Regions from separate parts of the Clostridium sp. M62/1 genome, predicted to be linked through region 1. Evidence: riboswitches for the same ligand, from Rfam matches in the RefSeq annotation. Region 1 holds a riboswitch; each other region holds the start of a gene.

What was found. A riboswitch is a leader RNA that binds a small molecule or an ion and turns the genes downstream of it on or off. The one in region 1 is predicted to bind FMN.
Region 2: it holds a riboswitch for FMN, as region 1 does, so the genes downstream of both, LK436_RS06420 (ECF transporter S component) here and LK436_RS10625 (4Fe-4S binding protein) in region 1, are expected to answer to the same signal.
Region 3: it holds a riboswitch for FMN, as region 1 does, so the genes downstream of both, ribD (bifunctional diaminohydroxyphosphoribosylaminopyrimidine deaminase/5-amino-6-(5-phosphoribosylamino)uracil reductase RibD) here and LK436_RS10625 (4Fe-4S binding protein) in region 1, are expected to answer to the same signal.

Annotation. Positions count from the first base shown of each region.
Region 1 covers NZ_CP085988.1:2,268,190-2,278,786, forward strand. The annotation lists gene LK436_RS10580 (YggS family pyridoxal phosphate-dependent enzyme) at 1-179, shown strand, start outside; gene LK436_RS10585 (cell division protein SepF) at 176-706, shown strand; gene LK436_RS10590 (RNA-binding protein) at 712-1,467, shown strand; gene aroB (3-dehydroquinate synthase) at 1,640-2,728, shown strand; gene lspA (signal peptidase II) at 2,794-3,315, shown strand; gene LK436_RS10605 (RluA family pseudouridine synthase) at 3,482-4,399, shown strand; gene LK436_RS10610 (AAA family ATPase) at 4,593-5,243, shown strand; gene LK436_RS10615 (SIR2 family NAD-dependent protein deacylase) at 5,392-6,243, opposite strand; gene LK436_RS10620 (protein-ADP-ribose hydrolase) at 6,218-7,000, opposite strand; gene LK436_RS10625 (4Fe-4S binding protein) at 6,997-7,626, opposite strand; FMN riboswitch at 8,026-8,145, opposite strand; gene LK436_RS10630 (pyridoxamine 5'-phosphate oxidase family protein) at 8,158-8,559, opposite strand; gene LK436_RS10635 (NlpC/P60 family protein) at 8,859-10,597, shown strand, end outside.
Region 2 covers NZ_CP085988.1:1,292,238-1,302,834, forward strand. The annotation lists gene LK436_RS06415 (pyridoxamine 5'-phosphate oxidase family protein) at 1-284, opposite strand, end outside; gene LK436_RS06420 (ECF transporter S component) at 358-1,062, opposite strand; FMN riboswitch at 1,283-1,431, opposite strand; gene LK436_RS06425 (D-alanyl-D-alanine carboxypeptidase family protein) at 1,829-3,415, opposite strand; gene nusB (transcription antitermination factor NusB) at 3,789-4,232, shown strand; gene xseA (exodeoxyribonuclease VII large subunit) at 4,278-5,504, shown strand; gene xseB (exodeoxyribonuclease VII small subunit) at 5,504-5,926, shown strand; gene LK436_RS06445 (polyprenyl synthetase family protein) at 5,916-6,812, shown strand; gene dxs (1-deoxy-D-xylulose-5-phosphate synthase) at 6,832-8,727, shown strand; gene LK436_RS06455 (TlyA family RNA methyltransferase) at 8,834-9,643, shown strand; gene LK436_RS06460 (NAD(+)/NADH kinase) at 9,698-10,564, shown strand.
Region 3 covers NZ_CP085988.1:360,409-370,203, forward strand. The annotation lists gene LK436_RS01950 (hypothetical protein) at 1-16, opposite strand, end outside; gene LK436_RS01955 (replication initiation factor domain-containing protein) at 801-2,015, opposite strand; gene ribE (6,7-dimethyl-8-ribityllumazine synthase) at 2,424-2,891, opposite strand; gene LK436_RS01965 (bifunctional 3,4-dihydroxy-2-butanone-4-phosphate synthase/GTP cyclohydrolase II) at 2,892-4,097, opposite strand; gene ribE (riboflavin synthase) at 4,117-4,752, opposite strand; gene ribD (bifunctional diaminohydroxyphosphoribosylaminopyrimidine deaminase/5-amino-6-(5-phosphoribosylamino)uracil reductase RibD) at 4,737-5,837, opposite strand; FMN riboswitch at 5,974-6,088, opposite strand; gene LK436_RS01980 (helix-turn-helix transcriptional regulator) at 6,198-6,473, opposite strand; gene LK436_RS01985 (DUF3847 domain-containing protein) at 6,999-7,295, opposite strand; gene LK436_RS01990 (DeoR family transcriptional regulator) at 7,288-7,629, opposite strand; gene LK436_RS01995 (hypothetical protein) at 7,626-7,814, opposite strand; gene LK436_RS02000 (helix-turn-helix domain-containing protein) at 8,299-9,105, shown strand; gene LK436_RS02005 (DUF3658 domain-containing protein) at 9,167-9,795, opposite strand, start outside.

The DNA.
Region 1 (10,597 bases):
AATTATACAATTTATATGTTGACATAAGGGGGAAAAACATTGATAATGTTAGTATGAGTGTGCTGTCCATGGGAATGACTGGCGACTATGAGGTTGCCATCGAGGAGGGCGCAACCATGATTAGAGTCGGCACCGGAATTTTCGGAGCCAGGACAAGGAATGGAGAGAGCAGAGCATGAGTATTTTGAACAAGATTATGGATACGATGCGATTAAATGAACCAGATACCGATGAGGATGACGGATACTTCGACGAGGAATACGAGGAGGAGAAGCCGGCCCGCAGACGTTTATTTAATAAACAGCACAGCGAAGACTATGCTTACGAGGAGGAGCCGGAGCAGAAGCCGAGATTTCTTTCAAGGCCTTCCTCCAACAACAAGGTGGTGCCCATGCGCCGGGGAATGGAAGTATCTCTGATCAAGCCGGTTTCCATGGAGGATTCCCACGAGATCTGCGACTGCCTGCTGGAAGGAAAGGCGGTAGTCCTGAACATGGAGGGCATACATATGGAAGTCGCACAGAGGATCATTGATTTTACCTGCGGGGCAACTTATTCCATGAACGGAAACCTTCAGAAGATTTCCAACTATATTTTTATTGCCACACCAGAAACTGTAGAGCTGTCCGGTGACTTTCGCGAGCTCCTCTCAGGGACGTCGACAGGCGGAAATATGAACATTGCCGGACTTAATTTTCACTTATAAGGAACATGGATAAAGAAGAGCAGTTACTGAAAAAAAGGATTATGGAGCTGGCAGCTCTCTGTTACCAGCGAGATATTCCGTCATATACCGATTTTCTGAATCTGAATGAACAGACAGTTTTTCACTCCATCGAGCGGAGCCTGCCGCCTGTGCGTTATCTCATGACAGGCGGCTATGAACCGGCAGAGCGGAAGATTGTCTGTTTTCTGCCGTCCTATGAGGAGGATGCAACAAACCTGCCGATCAGTATCCTGAAGGTGGAGCCGGTCAATGCCCGGTTTGCCGAGGGGCTTACTCACAGAGATTACCTGGGAGCTTTAATGAACCTGGGAATCGAGCGTGGTATGGTGGGGGACATTGTGATCAATGAGGACGGCTGTTTTATTTTCTGCCTGGAGCGGATGGCAGAGTATATATCCGGAGAACTCAGACAGGTCAGGCGTACCAGCGTTTCATGCACAGCGGTTCCTGCTTTCTCCTGCAGAGTAGAACAGAAATTTGAGGAGATCCGGGGAAGCATCGCATCGCCGAGACTTGACAACGTGCTTTCTCTGGTTTATCACACATCCAGGCCAAAGATCCTTCCCTACATTCAGGGAGAGAAAGTATTTGTAGACGGAAAGCTGGCCGTCTCTCCTTCCATGCAGCTAAAGGGAGGAGAAATTGTGTCTGTGCGCGGCCTGGGCAAATTTCTGTTCACGGGAACAGAGAATGAGACACGAAAGGGAAGGATCTTTGCAGCCGTCAGAAGATACTGCTGACCAGAGGAGAGCCTTACAAAGCAGACGGCATAAGCAGGCAGAGGGACAGTGGACAGAAATAATTTAGCGATTGTTCAGTCAAAAATACAGAAAGGGCCGGCCAGCTCCATGGGAAGAGAAGCAAGGAATTTTCTTTCCCGCTAAGGGCTGCCGGTAATGGAACAGTGAAGAAATGGCAAACAGAATGACAGTACAAATGAATGGAAACCCGGTTTATGATATTGTTCTGGAACAGGATTTTCAAGCCCTGCCGGCAGAGCTTGAAAAGCTGAATCTGCAGTCCAGAAAAATCTGCATTGTGACAGATTCCAATGTCGCCCCCCTCTATCTGGAGGAGGTGAAGCGTCTGATGGAACCCTGCTGCCGCCAGGTCATTTCCTTCGTCTTTCCTGCAGGGGAGGAAAACAAAAATCTGGATACGGTGAGAAACCTCTATGAAACGCTGATTCTTGGAAAGTTTGACAGGAATGACATGCTGGCGGCCCTGGGCGGCGGCGTAGTGGGAGATCTCTGCGGATTTGCCGCTGCAACCTATCTCAGAGGAGTCTCTTTCATTCAGCTTCCCACTACGCTGCTCTCTCAGGTAGACAGCAGCATTGGCGGAAAGACAGGGGTTGACTTTGACGCATATAAAAATATGGTGGGAGCCTTCCACATGCCGCGTTTGGTCTATGAAAATATCGGAAGCCTTAAAACCCTTCCGGCAGAGCAGTTTTCCGCCGGCATGGGCGAGGTAATCAAGCATGGCCTGATCCAGTCCAGAGCCTACTATGAGTGGATCCTTTCCCACAGAGAAGAAATCCGCAGCATGGAGATGGGGACGCTGGAAGAGCTGGTAGTGGAGAGCAACCACATTAAGCGCCGCGTGGTAGAACGTGATCCGGAGGAGAAAGGTGACCGGATGCTTTTAAACTTCGGCCACACTCTGGGCCATGCCATAGAAAAGCTGAAAAACTTTGAGCTTCTTCACGGGGAATGTGTTGCGCTGGGCTCCATCGCAGGTATGTACATCTCAGCGAAAAGAGGCCTTCTCCCAACGGAGGAGATTGACCGCTTTTGCGATGCCCTTTCCTGGTTTGGCCTTAAAACATTCACAGACGGCCTTGACCGGGATGAGGTGATCGCTGCAACAGCCAATGACAAAAAGATGGATTCAGGCGTGATCCGCTTTATTCTTCTGAGAGAGATTGGACAGGCATTTGTGGACCGCACGGTGACGCGGGAGGAGATGGCTGAGGCCCTTGAGTTGATCTTAAGGTAAAATTCATCTTAAGGAAAAACGCAGAGCGGCGGCGTCTATGATAAATATTCAGGGAGATTATAATTATGAATCAGAAAGCCAGACAGCTTATCTTTTTTGTAGCCGGCCTTATTGTGAGCATAGGCTTCGACCAGTGGACGAAGGCTCTGGCAGTTGCAAAGCTGAAGGGAAAAGAGCCTTTTGTGCTGATTGATGGAGTGTTTGAATTTTTTTATTCTGAAAACAGGGGAGCTGCATTCGGGATTATGCAGGGAAAACAGATTCTGTTTTTTATTATTACAGCTGCAGTGCTTCTTGTGGTCATTTTGGCTCTGGTGAGGATGCCGGCTTCCAGGAGGTATCTTCCTCTGACAGCCTGCCTTTTCCTGCTGGCTTCAGGTGCAGTCGGCAATATGATTGACCGTGTCAGCCAGGGCTATGTGGTGGATTTCCTCTACTTTAAGCTCATCGATTTTCCGATTTTCAATGTGGCTGACTGCTATGTGGTGATCGCTACGTTTCTGCTGATCATCCTGGCATTTTTTGTCTATTCGGAGGAGGAGCTTTCCTTCCTGTCATCGAAGAAGGGAAGGGCAGACTCTGTTTAAGGAGCCTGCGGCAGCCGCAGGGGCCGTTAAAAGGCCAGGAACCGAACGGGCCGGGAAGAGAAGGCCAGGAAAAAAACTATGAGAAAGAGGCCGCAGCAAAAGTCTGTGCAGGGCAGGCTGCAGAAGACAGCATACAGGCCGCTGCCTCTGAGAGGAGGAAAACAGCTTGAGACAGAGCTATGTGGTGCCGGCTGAGGCTCAGGGAGTGAGAATTGATAAATTTCTGTCAGAAGCCTGTGACGGGCTGTCCCGGTCATATCTGCAGAAGCTGCTGAAATCAGAGCTTGTGGAGGTGGACAAACGGACGGTCAAAAACAGCTATAAACTGTCTGCCGGAGAGAAGATTGAATTTGAGGTGCCGGAGGCGGCAGAGCCGGAAATTAAGGCGGAGGATATCCCCCTTGACATTATCTATGAGGATTCAGACATTATCCTGGTCAATAAGCCCAAGGGAATGGTCGTCCATCCGGCTGCGGGCCACTACAGCCAGACTCTGGTAAACGGGCTGATGTACCACTGCCGGGACGGGCTTTCCGGGATCAACGGCGTCTTGAGGCCAGGTATCGTCCATCGGATTGATATGGACACGACAGGTGTTCTGATTGTGTGCAAGAATGATTTTGCCCACAATGCAATAGCAGAGCAGCTCAAGGTGCACTCCATCACCAGAAAATATTTTGCCATTGTCCACGGGGTAATCCAGGAGGACGAGGGGACGGTAGACGCCCCCATAGGACGGCATCCGGTGGATCGGAAAAAAATGAGTATTAACCGGAAAAACGGAAAAGAGGCTGTCACCCACTACCGGGTGCTGGAACGGTTCCGCCAGTTTACCTACGTGGAATGTCAGCTTGAAACGGGGAGGACACACCAGATCCGCGTCCATATGGCAAGCATCGGCCATCCGCTCTTAGGGGACAGCGTCTACGGCCCGTCCAAGATCCCTTTTAAGCTGCAGGGTCAGACACTCCATGCAGGAGTGCTCGGCATTGTCCATCCGAGAACCGGAAATTATATGGAATTTTCAGCCCCTCTTCCGGAATATTTTTCCGAGCTTTTAGATAAGCTTAGAAAAATTGGATAAGCTCAGTCAGAGAAATCTAATCTTCCTTCTGGTTCCGACAGAGCTTTTATGTGCACAATTTATGAAAATTTGTCTAATAGCACATAAATATTTTTTATATGCAAAAAAATAGATGACTTTTCGGAAAATTTGCGTTATACTATCAGTATAGATAGCATAATTATAGTAGTCGGGCAGAGGGGAGTGTGTTATTATGAAACATAATCTTGTGATTACAATAGGACGTGAAAGCGGAAGTGCGGGCCGCCATATCGGCCAGCTGCTGGCCAATGATCTGGGTGTTAAGTGCTATGACAAGGAGCTGCTGACACTTGCGGCAAAGCACAGCGGACTCTGCGAAGAGCTTTTTAAATCACACGATGAAAAGCCTACAAACAGCTTTCTCTATTCTCTGATTATGGATTCCTATTCCGTCGGATATTCGGGAGGCGGTTATCTTGATATGCCTTTAAATCAGAAGGTTTTTCTGGCACAGTTCGATGCGATTAAGAAGCTGGCCGAGGAAGAATCCTGCGTGATCGTGGGCCGCTGTGCTGACTATGCGCTTGCCGACTATCCGGGAATGGTTTCTGTGTTTATCTGCGGAAATGAGGAAGATAAAATCCGCCATCTGATGGAGCGGCACAATATAGAGCGCTCAAAGGCAAAAGAAATTATGATTAAGACGGATAAAAGGCGTTCCAGCTATTACAATTACTATTCCAGCAAGCGCTGGGGAGACTGCAAGAGCTATGATCTGTGCATCAACAGCAGTGCCGTTGGCTATGAAGGGGCAGTGAAGATTATTAAGGCATTTGCAGAGACAAAGATGGAGTATCGGAAAAATAAACCGTCAGAGAAATAAAACAGCTAAATAAAATAGCTAAATAAAACAGCTTTATAACCGCCGTTAAGAAGAGCCGCAGGCTGAGCATTGTTTCAATTGTTTCAATGATTTTCAGCCTGCGGCTCTTTGCTGTGTACGATAAAAAGTATGGGCTGGCTTGGCCGTTTTAGGAATGGAGCGCATTCAAAGTTCTGCCTATATCGCCTTCAATACAAATAGCCTGTCTCTGAATCTCTTTCGGGCAGTAGGCTTCTGAAAGATTTACACAGGCATAGGCGGCCTTTGGATTCTGACAGGTCATCCTCCAAAAAGGATATTTGATGATAGACGGCGTGTTGCCGCCTACGCCCAATTCCAAATAGAGAATATGCATTCTTTCATGGCGGCGAAGAAAATCTTCATAGCGCTGAGCGGCCCTGTGCCAGCCTTCATCTTCGACAAAAGTCATATCTGCCCGCAGATTCATAGACATAGGCGCTCCGCATACGGGGCAGTGGGGCACTAATTCACCGGGCACTTTCATGTCCTTTTGTTCGGTCAGCATCCTTTTGACAACGGCTTCGTTGTCGTAGGTCTTCTGGCTGCAGGGTCTGGAACACTGCCAAAGGCCATAATCGCCCTGTATGTAGAACAGCCTGTGCTTATCAAATCCGGCCTTCTGGAAACAGTGGTCTACATTGGTAGTCAGCACGAAATAGTCCTTGTCCCGCACCAGCCTCAGAAGATCGCCGTATACAGGTTTTGGCGCGTCCAGATAGCGGTTGATGTAGATATACCGGCTCCAGTATGCCCAGTGTTCCTCTAAAGTTTCAAAGGGATAGAAGCCGCCGGAATACATATCGCGGAAACCATACTTTTGAATGAAGTCCCCAAAATATTTTTCAAAGCGTTCTCCTGTATAAGTAAAGCCAGCTGAAGCGGAAAGTCCAGCACCGGCGCCGATGATAACTGCATCTGCAGTATCCAGTTGGTGTTTCAGCCGCGATATTTTATCATAACAGACGTTTGTAGATTTCATAGTCGCTGTCTTTGAAAACATTGAAGATCACCTCGATTCTGTTTGAATTCTGCTGCTGCCATGTCCTGACTGTCTGTATGGCAATCTCTGCCGCCAGTTCATTTGGAAAATGAAATTCGCCAGTGGATATACAGCAAAATGCCACGCTCTTCAAACCGTAAGCTGCCGCTAATTTTAAACAAGAGCGATAGCAGCCTGCCAGCAGTTCACAGTCTGTCTTTGTGACGGTTCCGTAGATGATGGGCCCCACGGTGTGCAGCACATAGCGGCAAGGCAGATTGTAGGCTTTCGTGATTTTTGCCTTGCCTGTGGCTTCTTCTTTCCTCTGTCCAGCCATAATGCGGGCACACTCCATACGGAGCTGTATGCCTGCGTAAGTGTGAATAGCGTTGTCAATGCAGCCGTGACAGGGAACAAAACAGCCCAGTATCCGGCTGTTCGCCGCATTTACAATGGCGTCAGCGGCAAGGGTGGTGATATCGCCCTGCCAGAGATATATTCCCGGCTGTATCGGCGTTAGATTCTCCGGTTCTGTAACGCCCCGCTCTGCAAGCCGTTCCTGCAGATAGGCGTCCTGCACTTTCAAAAATTCTTCACTGGCTGGTACAGGCGGCCGCACATTCATCAGGCTTCGCAAAAGGCGACGCTTATCCGGCTGTCCGGCAGGAATCTCTCTATTTTTATATTCCTCGTTTTCGTTCAGCAAGCAGCGGATAAGGAAGTCAAGCCGCTGTCCCTGGGTAATTGGCTGTGTCATGGGGACTGCCTCCTTTCGACTGCCCCTGCGGGACAAATTTCAAAGCAGTTCCCGCAGTGCAGGCAGTGTTCCTGTTCAATCGCGACGGGCTTTTGTGTAATATCAATGCATTTCTGCGGACATTTCGAGTAGCACAGTTTGCAGCCGATACATTTATCTGTCACAAAGTAGCCAGTTTCCTTTGCCTGTGCGCCCCCGAAAGAAAAACTGGCCCGGTCTATGGGCCGTTTAGAAAGGTCGAACCATTCGCCAGCCCCCTCGTAGATTTTGAACACAGTGAGAGCGCTGCGGGAGGGTATATCTGGATAGATTTTCTCCATGTACAGATTTTTACGGAACAAGTCAGGCAATTTATCCGGGCCGATTTCTTTTGCCTTGCCCTGCACTGATACGGCCACGCAGGAAAGGGTATCTTCTCCCTTCATGGCAGTAAAGGCGATATTTTCATTGGCTTTCAAGCGGTCATAAAAGTTCTTCCCTTTTGCGGTCAGAAAATAGAGGCCGCTTTCATCATAGTCCATGATGTCGATGGCGCAGGTGACGGGCCGCCCCTGGCTGTCCACAGTGGCAAATGCGGAAGAATGGATTTCTTCCGCGATATATTTCAGATAATTTCTTGTCTGCATGATGAATCTCCTATTTCTGTCTGCCCTTTAATATCGGGGCAAGCCGTTTATAAAGCGGTATGGTGGCAAGGCTGATACCGATTCCTTTCAGTAAACTGAACGGAAACGCGCTGAACAGCACAACATCGAGTTTCGTCCTGATGAAGGGAATAAACTGGCCAAAAGAAGCAATCAGCTGGTCCAACGGCATGAATGCTTCAAATACGGGAAGCAGAATAAAATTCAAAAAAGGCAGACACAAAAGAAATAGCAGAGAGCACGGCACTCACTGCGAGCATACGCACATTCTGAATCGACGTTCTTTTTTGCGCGGCAATCGTTTTCATGATTCTCCTATTGAGATATGATTTAGATTAGGAACAATCCCCACAAGGTTTGATTCCTGCGGGGCTGCTCCTGTCATATCTTCTCTCATCCGGACTATTACCGTCGGCAACGGGATTTCACCGTTTCGGCTGCTGATGCAGTTCGCAGACTATCACTGCCGGTCAGGGATTCCACCTTGCCCCGAAGATAGTTGGAAAGCTCTTCTTACAGGTCATACTCCTTAGGCGGATTGCCGGAGAAGTCGGCAATCACAGCGTGAGCGTTCTTCAGGTAGAGCACCTCGAAGATCGGGTTGGCCGCCTCACCATACTGTCCCTTGACAATGGGGTTCCGGATGCACATCTCTTTGGCGGCCATGTTGTTCTCGAAAACGGCCTCGCCGTTCAGACGGATCCACGCATAAGCCGGACTGGAAACAGAAATCTCAATATTGGGATTGGCCTGCATATCCTTGTAGACTTCCTTGGTGCTGTTGGTGCAGAACCACAGCCTGCCATCCAGCTCACCGGCAAACATGAAGGGGCGGCACTTGGCCTTTCCGTCACGGCCTACGGTAGCCAGATACTGTACGGGATTTTCCTGTAAAAATTTAACAACTTCGTTCATGATGAATACCTCCTGTGTTTTCTTATGAGCTTATTGTAATCTCCTTTGTGCGGACTGTGAAGTACGCACAATATTGTGGCATAGTTACCTGTTTGTAACCATGAAAGCCTGACGTTCTGATTCAAAAATTTTGTGATTTGTGATTGATATGGAAAGAGCGTTCGTGATATGTTATTAGTACAGGTTATTTTCAGTTAAGTTTTACAGATGGGAGACAGGCGAAACGCCGAAATACAGATATGACCAATCAGCTCAGAACATACATAGCAGCTGCCGCTACCCTGGCGGCGGCCTCGATTTTGCCAGTTAAAATTTCACAATATACGGACATCAGCGGACTTGCCGCTTTTGAGGAAAATGAAGGCGGAGAGGATGAGAAAAAAAATTTAAAAGAGGAGGCTGTGGTGAGAAAGGCAGGTGCTGAAGCCGGCCTCAGAATAGATGGAAGGAATACGAAAGTGTTCACAGACACAGGTGCCAAAGAAACGGGTGTTCTAAAGAAGGCTGCCTGGTACTGTCAGGAGTTTCTGGAACACCTTCAGCCGTCGAATATGGGAGCCGGATACACCCCGTCTGCCCTCAGTCTGAATCTGGCATATCTCTTTTCACAGCCAGGGAATGCAGCGGGGATGGAGAATCTGATGTTTCAGGAGATACAGAGAGGGCTCTGCCTGCTCAATCCGTCCCATCACCTTCAGTCTCTGGGCGGAAAGCTTTTTGAAAAGCTGAATGAGAAGGAACAGGAGTGGATGTACAGAATTTACCATGATTTGAACCGGCTTCCATACAGGACGAGCATCCATCTGCAGTTTTTAGACGGAGATGCCCAGGCAGATGAAAGCTATACCAACTCACAGGAAATTTTGTCCTTAGCCAGTGTTTATGCCTATTACCACTCCTGGGATGACTATGAAGCAACAGAAGACTATGCCTTTAAATTGTGGGAGCTTTCTCACCAGTATGATATTTCTGTAGGCTCTGTCTATTACTGCGGCGGCTGTGAAGAGGAGGAGAGCGGGGAAACAGAAAGTGTGCCTAAGAGAGAGGTGCTTCCAGAAAATGAAACTCTGAATCAGGAAAAAGCTGCAGAGATTTCAGCTGAAGGGCAGGCAGTGCAGATGCCCTCCGGGCCGGCTTCCGATCCAAAAGCTCAGACAGACGAAGGGGCGGCGAAGGCGGTAGAGAACCATACGGCAAGTACAGACAGCAGAGAACAGAGCGGAGAAACTGTAAGCAAAGAAAATACAGACAATGAAGCAGACAGCGAAGCTGCAGGAAATGCAGTAAAAAATGGAAACAGCCAAAATATGGATACTTCAGTAAAAAGCGAGAACAGCCAAAATGGGGATGTTTCGGTAAAAAATGAGAACAGCCAAGGTACAGGAGTTTCAGTAAAAACCAAATACAGCGAGAAGACAGGTAATGCAGAGGGAGAAAAGATAAATCGTCAGCAGATACCTGACATCAGCCAGGAAATGGCACAGCAGGCTTCGGCGGGACAGGAGACGGGAGACGGAGAGAACTTTTCAGGGTGCCCGGGACATGTGGACGTCACAGTAACTGTCCGTATCAACGGCCTTGACGAAAAGAACAATCTTTTTTTGCTGGCTCAGGGCATACAGGAGACAGAAGCTGCAGAGGAGGAGAGCCCGGAAGATGCCGTTTATTCTGCCATGGCAGAGACTCTGATTTGGCCGGGGTGGAATGACGATACCATGAAGGCGGCGTGTGCCCTGGCTGACCAGGATTGGGAGGCACAGTTCGGCTTTACCCGCCCGGCAGTGTCCTTTGGAAAGACGCTTACGAGACAGGAATATGAAACGTATATGAGCCTCCTGCCTGATGAGCTGTCGGCGGAGAGAAAGTCCCTGATAGCTTTTGCGCTGGATTCCGTGGGAAAGGTTCCATATTACTATGGAGGAAAACCGGCCTGCCCTGGATTTGGCGGAAACAACTTCTTTTCGCTGACATCTCCGGACACAATGGGGCGCACCTTAAAAGGCCTCGACTGTTCCGGATGGATCAACTGGGTTTACTG
Region 2 (10,597 bases), 980 kb from region 1:
GGCTCCTGTGTCACAAGTCCCAGGTTTCTGGCAGTCCCCTCCACCTGGACGCCGCTCCAGCACATGGCCACCCGGGGATTTTCAAAAAGCTGTTTCGTCTTCCGGAAATTTTTGTCCGTCTTAAAGTAGATTTTTTTGTCGTAAAAAAGGCAGCTCACATTGCGCACCATCACATAGTCGTTTACGCTGGAGGCCAGAGCCATGATTTTCCACTGACCCAGCTGTTCAAACATCAGGGCCGTGGCCTGCTCAAAGGTGAGATTTTTTTCTCTGCTGAATTTCATAATTCGGTTTCCTTTCCTGTTAAGTCTGTCATCTGCGCTGTTTTAAAGAGACCTGACTCAGGCTGTCTGAGTCCTAGCTGTTCGGATGTTCCGTGCTGCCCTTCTGGCTGCCTTCATCCGAATTTTTGATCCTGACAGCTGCCGGCTGTCGGGAGGGCTGGCTCTGCCCGCCCTGGCAGGAGACAAACTGTTTGATATGGCGGCTTATCTTCTTGTAGACGGCAAAGGCCAGAACGGACAGCACTCCGTTTTTTATGAGGTTGAAGGGGATGATCCCCAGGAGAGCCAGAGATAATTCTGTGGAGAGAAGAGGGTTGACTGCCCGGCACATGGACAGAATATCATCCATCCCAATCCCCATAAAGGAGGTATAAAAGGGGATAATGATATAGAGATTTGTAAATACGGCAGTCACCGCACAGATGACGGTCCCGGCAGACATGCCGATGACTGCCCTCAGCTTTGTCTTGCGGGTGCTGTAGATGAAGACAGCCGGAAGCACGTAAGCGCAGCTTAACATAAAGTTTTGAAGTTCTCCGGTCCAGGCAGAGGAGCTGCCCTGCCAGAGTATTTTCAGGATAATTTTCAGGGTAATAATTGCCAGAGCGGCGAAGGGCCCCATGGTAAATCCGCCGATGATCTCCACCAGGCCGGAAAAGTCAAAGTCCATGAACGGCGGCATAAACGGCAGGGGAAATCGAAAAAACATCAGGGCTGCCGAGAGTCCCCCCATAAGTCCGCAGAGTGTCAGCTGTTTTGTGTTCAGTTTCTGGTTCATTTTTCTGTCCTCCTGAAATTTGATGATAACACAGAGGGAAAAGTCCGCCCTGTGCGCTGCCGTGACAGTCCTGTGTTCTGCAGGGGTTTATCACGGTCTGTTTCGCCTTACCGGGCATCCTTCTGTGCTTCTGCCCGCAGGCTTTTGCCGTGCAGCCTGAAAAAGCCGCCATACAGCAAAAAAGCCTGAAAACACAACGGTCTTCAGGTAGAGTTACAGAAAACGTCTTTTCTCATCCGGACTGTAACCGTCGGTTCTGGAATTTCACCAGATCAGCATCAGGCCTTATACGCGTTTTACGCGCTTTACGCCGTCAGGTCATGGACTGTAACCATCGGTAGGGACTTCCACCCTGCCACAAAGACTTCAGATATGGAATTGTATCAATGTGTCTTTCGACGTCATCTATAGTTTGAAGTATATACCCTGAAAGGGAAAATGTAAAGAGAAAATTTCAAAATTTCAAATATTTTAGTTACAGTTCAGCCATGCGAAGATTCCGACGCCAGACGCTTCTTGTCCGCTTTAAGCGGGCAAGAAGATATATGGCTGAACTGTTACTAATTTTATAACTATTTCCCTGTACAGAAATTCATTGAAACGGCTGCTCAGCGGCTGGGGGAGGCGGATGCAGGAAACAGGAAGGGAAGAGTCGGAGCTGCAGAGCTTTCGGAACGTGGGAACGGAGAGACAAAAGAGGATGCCTTCTGCAGAAGAAGGCATCCTCACTGACAGGGAATCTCTGAGGCAGAGGAAGGCACACCTCTTATAAAGGTCCCTGCTCTTCCTCAGAGTCAAAGTCTTTGCTGACATCTTCGATGTGTTTCTCAGAGGAAGCTTTTTTCTTCCTGCGGCCGGAACGGCCGGCAGATGAAAGGCTCTGCCCGTGTTCGGAGGCCAGGCGCTTTCTCTCATTGAGCAGCTGGAAGAACTCTTCCTCCGTGTAGTTTTCCTCCCGGAGCCTCTGCATACGGCGTTCACGGCGGCGTCTCAAGTCCTCGGCCTCTTTCTTTCTCGAGTATACAGTGTAGGCTCCGATCAGAGCCGCTGCCAGAACGAGAAGAGAAACTGCGACAGCCGGAAGGGTTGGGGCGGGGAGAGAGAAGCCCGCGCCGGATTCGCCGGGAGCCTCAGAGCTGCCGGAATCAGGGGAAGAGGATTCTGCTTCGCCGGTTCCTGTGCTCTCACTGGAAGCAGGCACTGCACTTTCTTTTAAAAGCAGGTAGGCCTGTCCGATTTTTCGGTCGTTGTAGGTGTACTGGAGAAGGGCGACAGCGCGGTCGGGATGGCTGTCAGGAAGAACAGTCACAAGCTCCAGGGCGGCATCCTGGAAGGAAGCGTCCTTTGGGATAGTGATGACAGTTCCTGCCTCGATTTCCAGATCAGACGGGCTGTATTCGGTTCCGTTTACAGCCACGGACTCCTCCCCTGTGACGTACCGGGTTTCATTGTCCGGCACGGAAAGGTTCTGAAACCGTTCAAATCCGAACTGAAGCAGGTTCTTTCCGTCCAGGAAATAGTTGGGGGACGGCTGGCCCTTCAGGATGACAGAGATCAGACATCTGCCGTCCTCTTCTGCACAGGTGACAAGGGTGTTCCCGGCCAGGGAGGTGTAGCCCGTCTTTCCCGCCTTGGCGGCCGGATAGTAAAGCTCGCTTGTCTCGTCCTCCGTGATGATCAGCCGGTGCTCATTGGTGCAGGTGACGCCGTTTGGGTTGTTGATGGTAGCAGGCAGCTTGTAGGACTTTGTGCTGGCAATTTCATAAACCTGCTGGTTGTCAAAGGCTGCCTTTGCGATCAGTGCCATGTCATAGGCAGAAACGTGCTGGGTGTCATCGTTAAGGCCGGAAGGATTTGCAAAGTGGGTGTCGTCCACGCAGCCCAGTTCACTGACCTTTTCATTCATCATCTCCACAAAGGCATCTCGGCTTCCAGCCACATGTTCGGCCAGAGCGTTGGCTGCCTGGTTGCTGGACTGCAGAAGCAGCAGATAGAGACAGTCGCGCACGGACAGGACATCGCCCTCCTCGATATTTTTCTTGTTTCCGCTTCCCGACTCCACATTGTACACGGCGTCATGGGAGAAGGTGACCATATCGTCAAGACTGCTGTTTTCTACCACTACCAGTGCTGTCAGAAGCTTTGCGATACTGGCCGGCGGCGACTGGTTATGGATGCCCTGACCAAACAGCACTGCCCCGGAATCAGCGTCAATCACAATTCCGATGTCAGCCATAATTCCTGTATCGCTTGGCCATTCAGGAGCGGCCAGAGCTGTGAGGGAAGATGACAGCATAAGCTGCAGAGAGAGCAGCAGGGCCAGGCCCGGCCTGAGGATCCGTCTTAAATTCATTTTCAAATTCCTCCGTTGTATGAAATATAATTTCAAATATGATCATCATGTAATACAAAAAGTAATGCAAATATTTTGCCTGCCGGCTGAGTACGGCGCTGCCGCCGAGTCAGACATGTGCTTACAGGCAAAATTTCTATCCTATTTCTATCTTATTAAGTATAACGTGAAACTTTTCACCTGTAAACCGAAAGAAGAAAAGTTTTAGGAACAGCAATTCAGGGGATGGAACAGAAATGTTTTATGCATTGTTTTGTTTAATGTTTCATGTAAGTATTGTAGAATTTCTCTCATTCAGTTATAATGATAAATTAGAGTAATAGTCGACTGTGAATGGCTGACCAAGACAGAAGAAATCAGGAGGATACATTTTATGACCAGAAGAGAACTGCGTGAGCACTGCTTTAAGCTGCTGTTCTGCGCTGATTTTTACCCGGAGGGGGAGACAAAGGAGCAGATAGAGCAGTATTTTACAGAACCAAGGGAGGACGATTACACCTCTGACGGCGTCTATGAACTGATTCACTGCCCGGAGCTGGACGTTTACGACAGCGGCTATGTGAAAAACAAGGTAGAAAAGGTTCTGGAAAAGCTTACAGAGCTGGATACCGCGATCAATGAGACGGCCGAGGGCTGGACTACCAGGCGCATGGGAAAGGTAGAGCTTACGATTCTGCGTCTGGCCCTGTTTGAGATCCGTTATGACGAGGAGGTGCCGGACAAGGTGGCCATCAACGAGGCCGTAGAGCTGGCAAAGAAGTTCGGCGGCGACGAGTCTCCGGCCTTTGTAAACGGAATTCTGGCAAAGCTGGTATAGGCGGCAGCTGGGCAGAGAGCTTTTGAAACGACGGAGGGAGCGCAGGTGGCAGGTGTCTATTCAGTTTCCCAGGTAAACGCCTACATTAAAAACATGTTTGCTCAGGACTTTGCCCTGAGCCGCATTTCCATTAAGGGAGAGGTGTCTAACTGCAAGTACCACACCTCGGGCCATATCTATTTTACGCTGAAAGACGGGCTGGCGGCAATCCAGGCCGTCATGTTTGCGAGCCGCAGAGGCGGACTGGACTTTGAGCTGAGGGACGGGCAGCAGGTGGTGGTGAAGGGAAGCGTGGAAGTCTATGAGAGAGACGGCCGATATCAGCTCTATGCATCCCAGATTGCCCTGGACGGGGCAGGGGATCTGTTCCGGCGGTTTGAAAAGCTCAGAAATGAGCTGGAGGAGATGGGGATGTTCGCCCCCGAGTACAAGAGGCCGATCCCGAAATTTGCCAGGACGGTTGGGGTGGTGACAGCCAGCACCGGGGCGGCCATCCGGGATATTATCAACATCTCCTCAAGGAGAAACCCCTATGTGCAGCTTGTGCTGTACCCGGCCAGGGTGCAGGGAGAGGGAGCGGCAGAGAGCATTGCAAGGGGGATTGAGGTCCTTGACAGGATGGGGCTTGACGTGATCATTGCAGGCCGCGGAGGCGGTTCCATCGAGGATCTGTGGGCCTTTAATGAGGAGATTGTGGCGCGGGCTATCTTCCGCTGCAGTACCCCTGTGATTTCTGCTGTGGGACACGAGACGGATGTGACCATAGCTGATTACGTGGCCGATTTGAGGGCGCCCACTCCCTCGGCAGCGGCTGAGCTGGCAGTGTTTGACTTTGGCCAGTTTGAGGCGCAGCTTCGGGGAGCAAAGGAGCTTCTTGCAAGAGGGCTTAAGAGGAAGATAGACGGCGTGCGCTATCAGACGGAGCAGTACCGCCTGAAGCTTCGTCTCCACGATCCTCAGCGCCAGATCAATGAAAAACGGCAGCGCCTTGTGTCGGCGGAGGATGAACTGAAGCGTCTGATGGAAAGGCGGCTGTCAGACTGCAGGCACAGGCTGGCTCTCATGAGCGGAAGACTCCACGGACAGTCTCCCCTGGAGAAACTGAGCCGTGGCTTTGGCTTTATCACCGATGAGGAGGGGCGCAGGGTGGACCATGCCGCCTCTGTAAGGCCCGGCGACCGCCTGAGCATCCGTCTGGCGGACGGGCAGATTGAGGCCAGAGCGGAGCAGACAGAGCTTTATGAGAAACTGGAAGTCCAGGAGGAGAGTTAATGGAAGACAGAGAAGAAAGAGCGCAGGACAGCGAGTACGGCTGGATTTTTGATAAGCCCCAGGAGAAGGCCGGCATGCAGGCCGGCATGGAGGCAGAGACTCAGTCTGTACCGGAGAAGAAAAAGACGGCGGCCAGGAAGAGAACCAGGAAGACCGGAAGCGACGGGCAGGAAAATTCCCGGGGACAGGAGAAAGAGGCAGGCGCCGGCGGCTCGTCCGAGGATCCCCGCTCCATTGAGGAGCTGTTTGAGGAGCTGGATCTCATGATCAGGAAGCTGGAGGACGGCAGCAGCTCTCTGGAGGATTCCTTCCGGTACTACGAGGAGGGAATGAAGCTTGTGAAGGCCTGCGCAGGAAAAATTGACCGGGTGGAAAAACAGATTGTGGCGGTCAATGATACGGGAGGAGAATATGGAGCTTAAGGAACAGCTTTTACAGTATACAAGGGAGACAGAGGAGATTGTTTTCTCCTACCTTCCCCAGGAAACGGGACATCAGAAAACGATTTTCGAGGCCATGAATTACAGCGTGAGGGCAGGCGGGAAGCGGCTGCGCCCTCTGCTGATGAGGGAGGTCTACCGGCTTTTCGGAGGGCAGGGAAAAGAGGTGGAGCCCTTTATGGCAGCCATCGAGATGATTCACACCTCGTCCCTGATCCACGATGATCTGCCCTGTATGGACAATGACGAGTACCGCAGGGGCAAGAAAACCACCTGGGTGGCATACGGATACGACATGGCAGTTCTTGCCGGCGACGCCCTTCTGATCTATGCGGTGGAAACTGCCAGCAGAGCCTTTCTTTCAGGAGCGGACCCTGTCATGGCAGGGAGAATCGGGCGCTGCATTCACATTTTGTCTGAAAAGACAGGAATTTACGGAATGATCGGCGGCCAGACGGTGGATGTGGAGCTGACCAACAAACCGGTTCCCAGGGAGAAGCTGGACTTTATCTACAGGCTGAAAACAGGAGCGCTCCTGGAGGCGTCCATGATGATCGGCGCAGTGCTTGCCGGTGCGTCAAAAGAGGAGCTTGACACGGTGGAAAAGATTGCTGCCAATGTGGGCATGGCCTTCCAGATCCAGGACGATATTCTGGACGTGACGGGAAATGAGGAAGTGATCGGAAAGCCGGTGGGAAGCGACGAGAAGAATCATAAGACAACCTATGTGACCCTCGAGGGCCTTGAAAATGCCAGGGCCAAGTCAGAGAGGCTGTCCGATGAGGCTGTCCGCCTGCTTCACTCCCTTCCGGGGAAAAACGAATTCCTGGAAGGCCTGATCCGCCTTCTGATTTACAGAGAAAAATAACAGGAAAGAGGGTGCAGCTGTGATTTTGGAGAGAATTAACGGGCCTGATGACATTAAAACACTTAATGAAACAGAGCTTAAGGCGCTGGCAGAGGAGATACGCCGGTTCCTGATCGAAAAAATCAGCCATACAGGCGGTCACCTGGCCTCAAATCTCGGCGTGGTGGAGCTGACTATGGCCCTTTTTCTGGCCTTTGATCTGCCCAGGGACAAGGTGATCTGGGATGTAGGGCATCAGTCTTACACCCACAAGATTCTGAGCGGCAGAAAGGACAACTTTGACGGCCTGCGTCAGTACGGCGGCCTGAGCGGCTTTCCGAAGCGCAAGGAGAGTCCTTTTGACGCCTTCGATACAGGCCACAGTTCCACTTCCATCTCGGCGGGCCTTGGGATGGCTCTGGGAAGAGATGTGAGGGGGGAGAACTATTCCGTCATCTCCGTGATCGGGGACGGAGCCCTGACCGGCGGCATGGCCTACGAGGCTCTGAATAATGCGGCTCAGATCAAAAAGAACTTTATTATTGTGCTGAACGACAATAACATGTCCATCTCGAAAAATGTAGGAGGAATCTCCCGGTATCTGAGCAATCTCAGAGCCGATGAGGGCTATAATGAGCTGAAAAAATCAGTGGTGGCAGCCCTGAGAAGCATTCCGATGGTGGGAAACGGGATGGTTCAGACGCTCACCAGGACAAAAAATGGAATCAAGCAGCTCTTCATTCCCGGCATGTGGTTCGAAAATATGGGAGTTACCTATATCGGCCCGGTGGACGGCCATGATGTGAGGCAGCTTGTCAAGATCTTCCGGGAGGCCAAAAAAATGGACCGCGCCGTCCTGATCCATGTGCTGACGAAAAAGGGGAAGGGTTACCAGCCGGCAGAGAAAAATCCTTCTGCCTTTCACGGTGTGGAGCCCTTTAACCCGGATACAGGAAAGCCGCTGGCCACCAAGATCTATCCCACCTACACGGACGTATTTTCAAAGACCATCTGCCAGATAGCGGCAGAGGACAGCCGGGTGGCTGCCGTCACGGCGGCCATGCCTGGAGGCACGGGGCTTTCCAGGTTTGAAAAGCTCTATCTGGATCGCTTCTTTGACGTAGGCATTGCGGAGGAGCACGCCGTCACCTCAGCCGCGGGAATGGCTGCGGCGGGGCTCAAGCCGGTTGTGGCAGTCTATTCGTCCTTTCTGCAGAGAGCCTATGATCAGATTCTCCACGATGTCTGTATCCAGAACCTGCCGGTGCTGTTCTGCGTGGATCGGGCGGGCCTGGTGGGAAGCGACGGGGAAACCCATCAGGGAATTTTTGACCTGTCCTTCCTCTCCTCCATACCGAATATGAGCGTGATGGCCCCGAAGAATCTGTGGGAACTCAGGGAGATGCTCCGGTTCGGCGTGGAGTATGAGGGACCTCTGGCAATCCGGTATCCGAGAGGACAGGCCTACCGGGGGCTCAAGGAATTTTTGGCTCCTGTGGAGTACGGAAAGAGCGAACTGATCTATGAGGAATCAGAGTTTGCCCTTCTGGCAGTGGGGAGCATGGTGAGCACGGCAGAGCATGTGAGGCTCAAGCTGAAAAAAATGGGTGTTTCCTGCTCCCTGATAAACGGCCGGTTTGTGAAGCCTGTGGACACAGATATTGTGGACTATCTGGCAGAAAACCACAGAGTCATTGTCACCCTGGAGGAGAATGTGCTGAGAGGCGGCTACGGCGAGCAGATTACCGATTACGTGCAGAAGCGCTATAAAGAGATAGAGGTATTAAACATTGCTCTGCCGGACGCCTATGTGGAGCATGGAAATGTTTCTCTTCTGCGAAGCGATCTGGGAATTGACAGTGATTCCGTCCTGAAAAAAATAACGGAGCGCTTTCTTAAAGACAGGGAGCCGCAGGCCGGGAGCTGCTCTGACTGAGACGAAGCTGCCAGGTCCGGGAAGATGGCGTTTGAGGCAGAAACCTGCGCGGTGCAGGGCGTGAAAAGTCCTGGCCTGCGCAAAAGCGATTAGATGGAGGTAAGAGATGAAGGAACGTCTGGACGTCCTGCTGGTGAAAAACGGGCTGGCAGAGTCGAGGGAGAAGGCGAAGGCCATTATTATGTCCGGCATCGTCTATGTGGACGGGCAGAAGGAGGACAAGGCCGGAACCACCTTTGAGGAAACGGCGAAGCTGGAGGTGAGGGGAGCGACTCTCAGGTATGTCAGCCGCGGGGGGCTGAAGTTAGAGAAGGCCATGACGCATTTCGGTGTGGAGCTGTCCGGCAAAGTCTGTATGGATGTGGGCGCTTCCACGGGAGGCTTTACGGACTGCATGCTTCAGAACGGAGCCGTGAAAGTTTACGCAGTGGACGTGGGACATGGGCAGCTGGCCTGGAAGCTGAGAAACGACCCGAGAGTCGTGTGCATGGAAAAGACGAATATCCGCTACGTGACGCCGGAGGATATTGAGGAGCCGGTGGAGTTTGCCTCCATCGATGTCTCCTTTATTTCTCTGACGAAGGTTCTTGGGCCGGTCAAGGAGCTTCTGACGGAAAACGGGCAGATCGTATGCCTGATTAAGCCTCAGTTTGAGGCAGGCCGTGAGAAGGTGGGAAAGAAGGGCGTGGTCAGAGAAAAGAGCACCCATCTGGAAGTGATTGAGATGGTGATTTCCTTTGCTGTGAGCATCGGCTTTGAGGTGATGAATCTCGAATACTCGCCCATCAAGGGGCCGGAGGGCAATATCGAGTATCTCCTTCACCTTCAGAATCACAGGGCCGGAGAGCATTTTGAGAATGTGTCGGTAAATCCGTCCGCTGTTGTGGAGGCGGCTCACGGGGAGCTGGACAAGTAGGCGGCAGACAGACAAAAACAGCAGAGCAGGAAGCGGCAAATCGGAGCTGATGAGATGAAGTATTTCTATATGATTGTAAACCATTCTAAGAAAAAGGCGGAGTATGGGGCAGAGCTGATCAGCAGATACCTGAGGGACAGGGACTGCGAGTGCGTGGTGTGGGATGCCAGCGACACGGAAAAAAGAACCTCCTGCCGCCATGCGTTCCGCTATACAGACAGCAGCACTGTGCCTGCAAGGACAGAGTGCGTCATCTGCCTGGGGGGAGACGGGACGCTGATCCAGGCGGCCAGGGATCTGGCAGGCAGCAATATTCCCCTTCTCGGCGTCAATATGGGGACGCTGGGCTATCTGGCCCAGATTGGGCGTGAGAAGGACATTTTTCCGGCTTTAGACGAGCTGATCGCGGATCACTACGGTCTGGAGAAGAGAATCATGCTGAAGGGGACGGTAAGCTCCGGTGGAAGTACGGCGGCAAAGGACATTGCCCTCAATGACATTGTCCTGTCCAGGTTCGGACTCGGCATGCTTCGGTTCAACCTCTATATCGACGGGGAATTTCTGACGGATTACTCGGCGGACGGGCTCATAGCAGCCACGCCTACGGGCTCCACGGCCTACAACCTTTCGGCAGGAGGCCCCATAGCCGTCCCTGATTCGGAGATGATCCTGCTGACCCCCATCTGTCCCCACACGCTGAATTCCAGAAGTGTGGTTCTGGCTCCGGACCGGGTCATCGAGCTGGAGATTACCGGAAGGGAGGAGCCGGGAAAATTCCTGAGCTTTGACGGGGACACCCAGGTGCGCTTAAAGACGGGGGACCGGGTAAGAATTGAGAAATCGGAGACAGTCACAATGCTCATCAGGCTTAAAAAGGTGTCCTTCCTGGAAAATCTCAGAGACAGGATGAGGCAGATATAAAGACAAACAGACAGAAAAACAGGCAGAAAAACA
Region 3 (9,795 bases), 1.9 Mb from region 1:
TTTCTAAGCAATTCAACGGCTTTTGTCATAGCCCACAGGACTTCCACCTCTGCATAGTTCTTATGTAGCCGTACCCATTGCGTGCGACGCTTTTAACGCTCAAGCTGTGGCTGTACGGGAGTATCATTATCTGACAGCACAGGTCATGGCGATAAAAGAGGACAAATCTTTTACAAGAACACAGATAGGTTGTCGCTCACTTTTGCAGGAGAAAGGTCATGGCGTATCTGTTTCAACGGCTCGCTGTCTGTCAAAGGTATTGAATTGCTTTATTCAGTTGTCAAAGAGCGATTGAAAGAAGAAAATCATCTTTCCTATATATCGCGTTGGAAAAGAGTAAAAGCGTAACCAATATTCAAAACTTTTTTCTTTTCTTGTACCATATAGGGAAAGAAATTGTCATTCTGCTAAGTTGATGATGAAAAGATTTCTTTTCACACCCTAACTACCTATGCAATACCGTTACTGCCAACTATGAAATGAAAGATTTTGTTTGCTCCATATAGGGAACGACAACTACCAAATGTTAAGTTGAGAATGAAAATATTTTCTTCTTTTCACATCAACACTCAACTGCTAATACCTGTTTGAATACAAATTGAAGATACTTTGTCTTCTTTCACATAACACTGTCCACTCATCTTGAATTTCCGACATTTTTTCAAAACTTTTCTTCTTTCACTCCATATAGGGAATGGAAACCTTGATTTGATGACCTATTTTCAAAAAAAGTTAGATTTCCTTTTCTCGTACCATATCTGTACACAAGTTGATGTTTTGTTGCAGATATTTTGAAGAAATTAAAAAATACCGTCATTCTCTTGTGGGACAGCGGTATCTATGCGTTCTTCTATGGTTGATTTTTCTAATTGTAATAAGTGTTTATGCTTATCTTTGAGTTCTGCCTGCTCAATCATATCTTTCAGTATCGTTGTATGATTTTCTCTGTCTAATGCTTGTACCATTTTTATGGTTGGTGCAACCTGTCTTTGTAACCAATGTAATGCCTTTTGTAAAGTATAAGGTTCTGGTTTAGTCGTTAATCGTATCGGCTCTCTATTTTCCCCTATAAACCATGCCCAATCATCATTTGTTTTCCATTGACTTTTCGGTTTATCATCTTCTCTATCAACAAAGCGGACATAATGATTGATGATAGAAAAAGCGGTGCGTTCAGCGTCCCGATAGGTCAGTAAATCTACAACCGCATAATAGGCTCGTTCATTCTTCATGCGTATTTCAAAACGGTTCTTGATTTCTGTATCTTCAACTTCTATGCCATTTTTGACATACTGCTCGTAATTTTTCTGATAGGCACACATATATAACTCACTACTGGTTGAACCGAGATATAAGGTTTCTCCTGTATTCTTTGGTAAATCGCTACCACATTTTTCCGTACCGCTGTAATCTTTCTGCATACGAAAGTAGGAGATACATTCGCCAGCCTTGTATTTTTCCTTTAACTTTGGAATATCTAATATTCCTGCTTTATCATTGATTGCCAAGTCAAGTCGTTTCATCTTACCACCTGCCGTTAAACAATCCAGCATAAAGTCATACCATGAGCGTTCCTGTGCCAATAGATAACTTTCCATTTGCCGACACCCTCTGCCTTTTAGTTCTAATAAAACACCTAAATGCTCTTGCATGGAACACATGATGTTGATGTCGCCTAAAACATATTTGCTTTCATATCCGTATTTTCCAAAATCTTCATAAAGCATATAATCGGCTTTTAGTTGTAATACTTCACGAATAATCTTTAATGCGTCTGTCGTAGGAAAGCGGACACGGAAGTAATCAATCAACAGAAATAGTGGTTCTTGCGGATTGAAACGCTCAATCTGTTTTTCTATCGTTTGTTTTAGTTCAGCAGAGGGAACAACAGTCCCATTCTCTATCTGGTTAAAATATGTACGACTGATACCACAGGCAACAGCAAGTTTTCTTTGTGTTACTCCATATTCTTCACGCTTTTGTCTTAATTCTTCTATAAAGTTTTTATCATTCATTCTTCAATTCCTCCAATCAAAAAAGGCAACTACCATATTTGATAATTGCCTATACTTAAATTTCCGCAAAAGAAAAGACAATCAATTTCTCGTTTGAAATCAACTGTCTTTCCTATGTCTTATTCAATTTTTATGTATTAAATGAGTGCTTTTTAGTTAACACCCTATTAAAAGCGATTTTACCTTGTAAATACAGCGTTTTCCGCTTAGTAGTGTATATTGTTTCTTGTTTTTTGTGCCCCCCTTGTTAGATAACGGGGGCTTACTGTTCGCTCGCAAGCTCGCTCAACTGCCGGAGTGAACCAGCCACTAAAAACGGTGGAAAAATCTAAGAGATTTTCCCACCGCCGTGTCTGGATCACTCCGCCTATTATGCTTTTTCGCTTTACCTTTTAATCCCCAATCATATTATACCTCTAATGCACGAATTAGATTTACCATTTCAATAGCTCCCTGTGCACATTCAGAGCCTTTATTTCCTGCTTTGCTACCAGCTCGTTCTATCGCCTGTTCAATCGTATCTGTCGTAAGAACACCAAACATAACTGGTGTTTCGGTATTTAAACTGATTTGAGCAATTCCTTTTGATACCTCACTACACACATAATCATAATGGCTTGTACTACCTCGAATAACTGCTCCCAAACAAATAATCGCATCATATTTTTTACTTTTTGCCATTTTAGACGCTATCAAAGGTATTTCAAATGCTCCCGGAACCCAAGCTACCTCTATGTCCTTTTCACCAACATTTTCTCTTTTCAAATTATCTAATGCACCTGCTAATAGCTTAGAAGTTATAAACTCATTAAATCTTGCTACAACAATACCGATTTTTATATTTTCTGCTACTAAATTTCCTTCAAAAGTGTTCATTTATTTTTCCTCCATATTCAAAATGTGTCCCATTCGGTCTTTCTTTGTCTTTAGATAAAAACTATCATAAGGATTTGCTTCTATTTCAATCGGTACTCTGCTTGAAATTTTCATTCCATAATCTTCTAACTGATAAACTTTATCAGGATTATTTGTAAGTAAATGCAATGATTTTATTCCCAAATCTCTTAAAATCTGTGCACCGATATAATATTCTCTTAAATCGCCTTGAAATCCTAATGCAAGGTTGGCGTCAAGTGTATCCATACCGTTATCCTGTAAATGATAGGCTTTTAGTTTATTGACAAGCCCGATACCTCGTCCCTCTTGTCGCATATAAAGCAATACACCAGAACCATTTTCTGCAATCATTTTCATTGCTTTATCTAACTGCTGTCCACAATCACAGCGTAAAGAGCCAAAGGCATCTCCTGTTAAGCACTCTGAGTGGACACGACATAGCACATCGTTTCCATTATTCAAATCTCCCATAACCAATGCAACATGATGTTCTCCATTCAATTTATTGATATAACAATGTGCTTTGAAATTCCCATATTTTGTAGGCATTTCTACAACCGAAACACATTCTACAAGCAAATCATATACTTTTCTGTATTCCTGTAATTCTTTAATTGTGAGGGTAGGTATATGGTGTGTTTGAGAAAACTGAATTAAATCAGGTGTTCTCATCATTTTCCCGTTTTCATTCATAATTTCGCAACATAAGCCACATTCTTTTAAGCCAGCCAACCTCAATAGGTCAACCGTTGCTTCTGTATGTCCATTTCTTTCCAAAGCACCTCCGTTCTTTGCAATCAGAGGAAACATGTGCCCCGGTCTACGAAAGTCAAAGGGATTTACATTCTCAGTCACACACATACGAGCCGTTAATCCTCTTTCTTCGGCAGAAATACCTGTTGTAGTATCCTTATAATCAATAGAAACTGTAAAGGCAGTTTCATGGTTATCTGTATTATCTTCAACCATAGGGGAAAGCATGAGCCTGTTAGCCAGACTTTCACTCATAGGCATACAGATTAAGCCTTTTGCATAAGTCGCCATAAAATTAACATTTTCTGTTGTCGCAAATTGTGCCGAACAAATTAAATCCCCCTCATTTTCTCTCTCTTTATCGTCCATAACCAAAACAAGTTTTCCCTCTTGTAACGCCTGCAATGCCTCTTTTATTTTTTGATATTTCATAATTCCTTTATCCTTTCTGCTAAAATCCGTATCGGCATAACAACTCTTTCGACAACTCTGTTTCATTGCTGTTGTCTATGAGTTTCTGCACATATTTCCCTAATATATCATTTTCAAGGTTTACCATATCCCCGACTTGTTTATTCTTGAGAATTGTTTGCTCCAAAGTATGAGGGATAACGGATACCGAAAAATCTGCTTTCGATACTTTTGCGACAGTAAGACTAATACCGTCAATAGCAATCGAACCTTTTTCAACAATTAGATTTAAGATTTCTCTTTGCGTATTGATTTGATACCACACCGCATTTTTGTCTCTACGCACAGACGATATTCTGCCTGTCCCATCAATATGCCCCGTAACAATGTGACCGCCCAACCTGCCATTCATAGGCATAGCTCTTTCTAAATTCACAAGGCTTCCATGTCTTAACAGGCTAAGAGCCGTTCTGTTCCATGTTTCATTCATCACATCAACTGTAAAAGATTGTCGAGTGAAACAAGTAACTGTAAGGCAGATACCATTGACTGCTATGCTGTCGCCTAAATGTATATCCTCTAATATTTTTGAAGCTTTAATGGATAGTTTACAGTTACAAGTATCTTTCTGTATTCTTTCTACTTTACCGATTTCTTCTATTATTCCTGTAAACATGGATAAATCACTTCGCTTTCTATGAAATAATCATTTCCCACTTGAGAAAAAGCATATGGTTTAAGCATAATGGCGTCATTAGGAAAAGCAACACCTTGACCACTTACAGGGCTTTTTGCACTCCCACCAAATATTTTAGGTGCTATATAAATTTGCACCTCATCAACAATCTGTTGCTCAAGAGCACTCCAATTCATTGCACTTCCACCCTCTAAAAGTAGACTGTCTATCTGCATATTTCCTAAACATTGCATTAAATTCATTAAGTCAATATGATTACCTTTTTTCTTCGTATAAATAATTTCACAACCACATTTTCTGTAAAGAGCAATCTTACTTTCATCAATAGAAGAAGTAGCGATATATGTTTTAATGTCATTCGCTGTTTTGATAATTTTTGATGTAATGGGTGTTCTTAAATCTGTATCACATACGATACGAATAGGATTTTCCCCGTTTTCTAATCGGCATGTCAGTAAAGGGTCATCTTGAATAACGGTATTCACTCCTACCATGATCGCAGTAACCTTATGCCTGAATTGATGTACTTGTTTTCTCGCTTTTTCGCCACTTATCCATTTTGATTGATTTGTATAAGTTGCTATTTTCCCGTCCATTGTCATTGCATATTTCATAAAAACATAAGGAATATGCCTTGTAACATATTTTCTAAAAACTTTGATTAACTGTTGACACTCCATTTCTAAAATTCCTATCACAACTTGAATGTTGTTTTCCTCAAGTACCTTTACACCTTTTCCAGACACAATAGGATTACAGTCTAAAGTTCCGACGACTACTCTTGTAATGCCACTTTTAATAATTGCTTCTGTGCAAGGTGGTGTCTTACCATAGTGACAGCATGGTTCAAGTGTTACATAAAGTGTTGCTCCTACAGGTGACTCCCTACAATTTTTTAATGCATTTCTCTCTGCATGCAATCCACCAAAGATTTCATGGTATCCCTGTCCTATAATTCGATTATCTTTTACAATTACTGCCCCAACCATAGGATTAGGATTGACATAGCCAGCACCTTTTTTTGCCAGTTTTATTGCTAATTTCATGTATTCTGTATCGCTCATTTTTACACCTCCAAAAAAATACATGCCTTGAATAAAATCTATCCAAGACATGCAAAAGAGGATTTATGCGATTAAAGAAAATGCTCTGAAACAATATAAAATCATTCCAGAGCACGCAAAAAAAGCATAAACTTACTTTCATCTTCTTTCATCCAGACTATACTGTCGGCTTTGGAATTTCACCAAATCATGCCTTTCGGCTCGTGGGCTATACCACCGGTAGGGAATTACACCCTGCCCTGAAGATAGTTATTCAATTACGGACAATTATAATATCTGATATTATATCTGTCAATAAAAAGTTTTTTTCTCGTTTATCCAAATACAATAATTTGCAAGCAGGTAAACACAGGTTATTTCTTAATATCCTTTTGTTTGGGAAACTCCATTTTCCCATTTTGAAACAGCCTGCCTGCTAACACCAATCGTTTCAGCAACAAATTCCTGCGTCATTTTGCACTGTGTTCTGTGTACTTTGAGTGCTTCACCCAACGATTTCCTCACTACGGATTTTTCCTGCCGTACATCTTTTGAATGGATATATTTGAGTAATGCACGAACAATAAGGGTAAGCAAACCAACAAAGATACATAAGAAAATTATTCCAACGATTATCATAAATACGGTTACTTTCATTTGACCACCTCCTAATGTTGCTGTTGGCTTCATTTCTCTGTACGGATATATTTAAGCAATGCACGAATAACAAGGATAAGCAAGCCGACAAAGATACATGAGAAAACTATTCCGACTACAATCATAATGATGTTTACTAACATTTGGATGACCTCCTTTCTTTGTTGGCTTTATTCTATCTGAATTACCGTGTTGCTACCACCAACTATCAAGCAATTATCAGTTGCATATCGGTTGCACAATGATAGCGTTCTGTTTTTTGACCTTATTATACTAAATTACCGTAGATAAGGATAGCTCGACTGATAAAACTTGCTGGACGGGAACAGCTTGCAGCGCAAGGTGTTTCCGGGCGGCAAGTCCACAAAAGGGTAGCTGGCGACAGCCAGCGCAGGGGAAGCGTAGCGTCCCCTGTATGATTTGGAGCAGACCATGACTGCGGAAAATCACAGCCCTCCGGCGAGGAGCCTTCGGAGAACGCAATGCACCAACCTTTGGGTGGTGTATAATTGCGCCCTTAGTAAACTAAGGGGGTTCCGGCATCTCCCGTTCCAGCAGTTTTTTCAATAGTTCCTGCGTGTCCTGTCTGTGAAAAATGAGTTTCAACAACAGCATGACATCATCATCTGTCAGGCGTTCCGGTTCTTGCAGAAAACTTTCCAGCATACCGCCACGTGTACAGAGCCGGTGCGTTCGTTCTTTTCGGGTAAGCTGCTTCAGCTGATGCTGCAATGCCTTTTCATCATTGATGGCTTTCCGCAGTTTCTTTTCGCTTTTTTCCAACTCCCGATTGAGTTTTTCCAGCTTTGATGTATCAGGCAAGGGCAGCGTCCTCCTTTCCCGGTATCAGCACATAAATCCTGTTTGGTTCTCCAATGCCCTGACGCACCCGCATGATAAGTCCGGCAGTTTCCAGTTCATTCAGAGAACGCTTGACCGTCATGGAGCTGCGGGACAGGACTGCGGCAATGGCTGTGACAGGGAAGCAGACAAAGAGGATTCCGTTCTCGTCCTCCTGCCCTTTGGAGAGCATAGCGTCCAGCATCCGGCAGTACATGACCTTTGCGGTGCTGCTGACTGGAAATCCTGTCAACGCTCTGGGAAAAGGCATACAGGGCGGCAATGGTGTGTCTATCGTCATAAATTCAAAATTCATTCTGTGTGTTCCTCCTTTTTCTTTGCTCGTTTGGATAAATAACAGGGGCAGTCAATCACAACCGCCCGGAAGCTCTGCTTGCACCCATGCTGGCATTTCCGGCATAATTCGTTGTAAGTGACACGCCCCCGGTCATTGAGGTAAAAGGAAAGCTCATACTTCCTCTTTTTGCTCATTCTCGGCATATTGTGTTTCCTCCCGTTTTAGTGTATGGTTTCGGGGGCGATTTTCGGCAAAATTACAGCCATAGAGCCGCTTAAAATCTCCCGAAGTATCAGCGATAGGGTAGACTATCCCCCTATCAGATTGTCGTGTTTCGGTATCATTTCGGTGTCAGTTCGCCAGTTCTCCCCGGTGTCGTTCCTCCCCTGAATCTCACAGCGGCGTATCGCTCCCTTTGGTACGCTCGTTTCGGTCAGGGTTCCTCCATATCCCTGCCAAAATTCATGGCGCTACATCGCCGGGGAAGCATATCCCACACAGGCTGGTCATTCGATTGGAATAATCCATCGATGAACTACCTGTATCATAGAACATTTTTGTGCCCTGTGCCGTATGTCCACAAAGTAGGAATTAAGGGTAAAAATCAGAAATTTCCACGATTACGGAAAGTGTGATATAATCCAGATAAGCGGCAGCAATGAAACCGTTGGAAAGGAGCGTGTGCCCATGAAAGGAGCAACAAGCATACAGGAACGCCTTTGGGAACTCCGCAAGGACAAAGGCTTAAATCTGGAAGAACTATCAAAACTAACGGGTATTTCTAAATCAGCCCTTGGCAGTTATGAAAAAGAAGATTTTAAGGAAATCAATCATGGCAACCTTATCACGCTGGCAGACTTCTATGGGGTTTCCGTCGATTATCTGCTGTGCCGGACAGAGAACAGGGAGCAGATCAACACGCCACTGACGGAGCTGCATTTGAACGATGAAATGGTTGCACTTCTGAAAAGCGGTCGGATCAACAACCGTCTGCTCTGCGAACTTGCCACCCATAAGGACTTTATCAAGTTTCTTGCGGACATTGAGATTTATGTGGATGGGATTGCCACCATGCAGATTCAAAACCTCAACACCCTTGTCGATACTGTCCGACATGAAATCATAGAACGGTATCGCCCTGGCGAAGATGACCCACATTTGAAAGTGCTGCAAGCCGCCCATATCAGTGATGATGAATATTTCAGCCACATGGTTCTGGATGACCTAAACCTGATTATCCGGGATATTCGGGAAACCCATAAAAAGGATAGTGAGAGTGCGCCCCAGACCACTGTTGCCAATGAACTGAAAGAAAATCTGGAAGCGGTCGAAAATTTCAAGGGCAGCCGTTTGGAAAAACTGGCAGTGCTTTACTGCAAGCAGCTCGGTATCAACTATAAAAATCTGTCAGATGAAGAATTTCGCTGGCTTATTCGGATTCTCCAAAAATCAAAGAAAACGGGAACGCCTATCAACCAGAGGAAAAAACGGTAAAGGAAAACCGCTGTTGCATGGTTTGTTGGATTCCATGTAGCAGCGGTTTGTGCTGTGGTTATTACTTCATTCGTTTTCTTAATATTCGGCGATAATTTGTTTCTCCCTTTGGTGCGTCCTGTATAATTTCCAACACACCATCTTCAAGCATTTTATCAATGCGATTGGAAATCCATACATCACTAATTCCAAGTTGATATTTTCCTAAAACATTACCTATGACAATAGCCATTTTGAATTGCTCTGGCTGTTCCGCAATTTCACGAAGAATGAAACTATCATATATATCTTCTGAAACGCTTTGCAATTTACCATTTAACATTGCACGCAAAGGTGCATTTTCATTTTGAAGTTGATTCCATTTCATAGCACAAGCTGAAAGAAATACAGGATTAGCTTTCTCTTGTAGAGTTATATAGTTTCCCCATTCGCCAGGAGAGACCTCGCCCCATGCTATTTTGGATGTCATAGTATTTTCTTTTCCATATTCCCATGTAGGTAACTTAACCAAATAAATTGTTGTCTGGCAGTTTAAGGGTTGAAGTTGTTTCATAAGCCAATACATACCACAAAGCTCATCTGGATTATAGCTATACCAAATGCGAATTTCTTCCCCAGCTACATATCGTTCAATCACTGAGGTCAATGTAGTTTTAATTTTCTGTATTTTTTCTTCAACCTGATAATCTA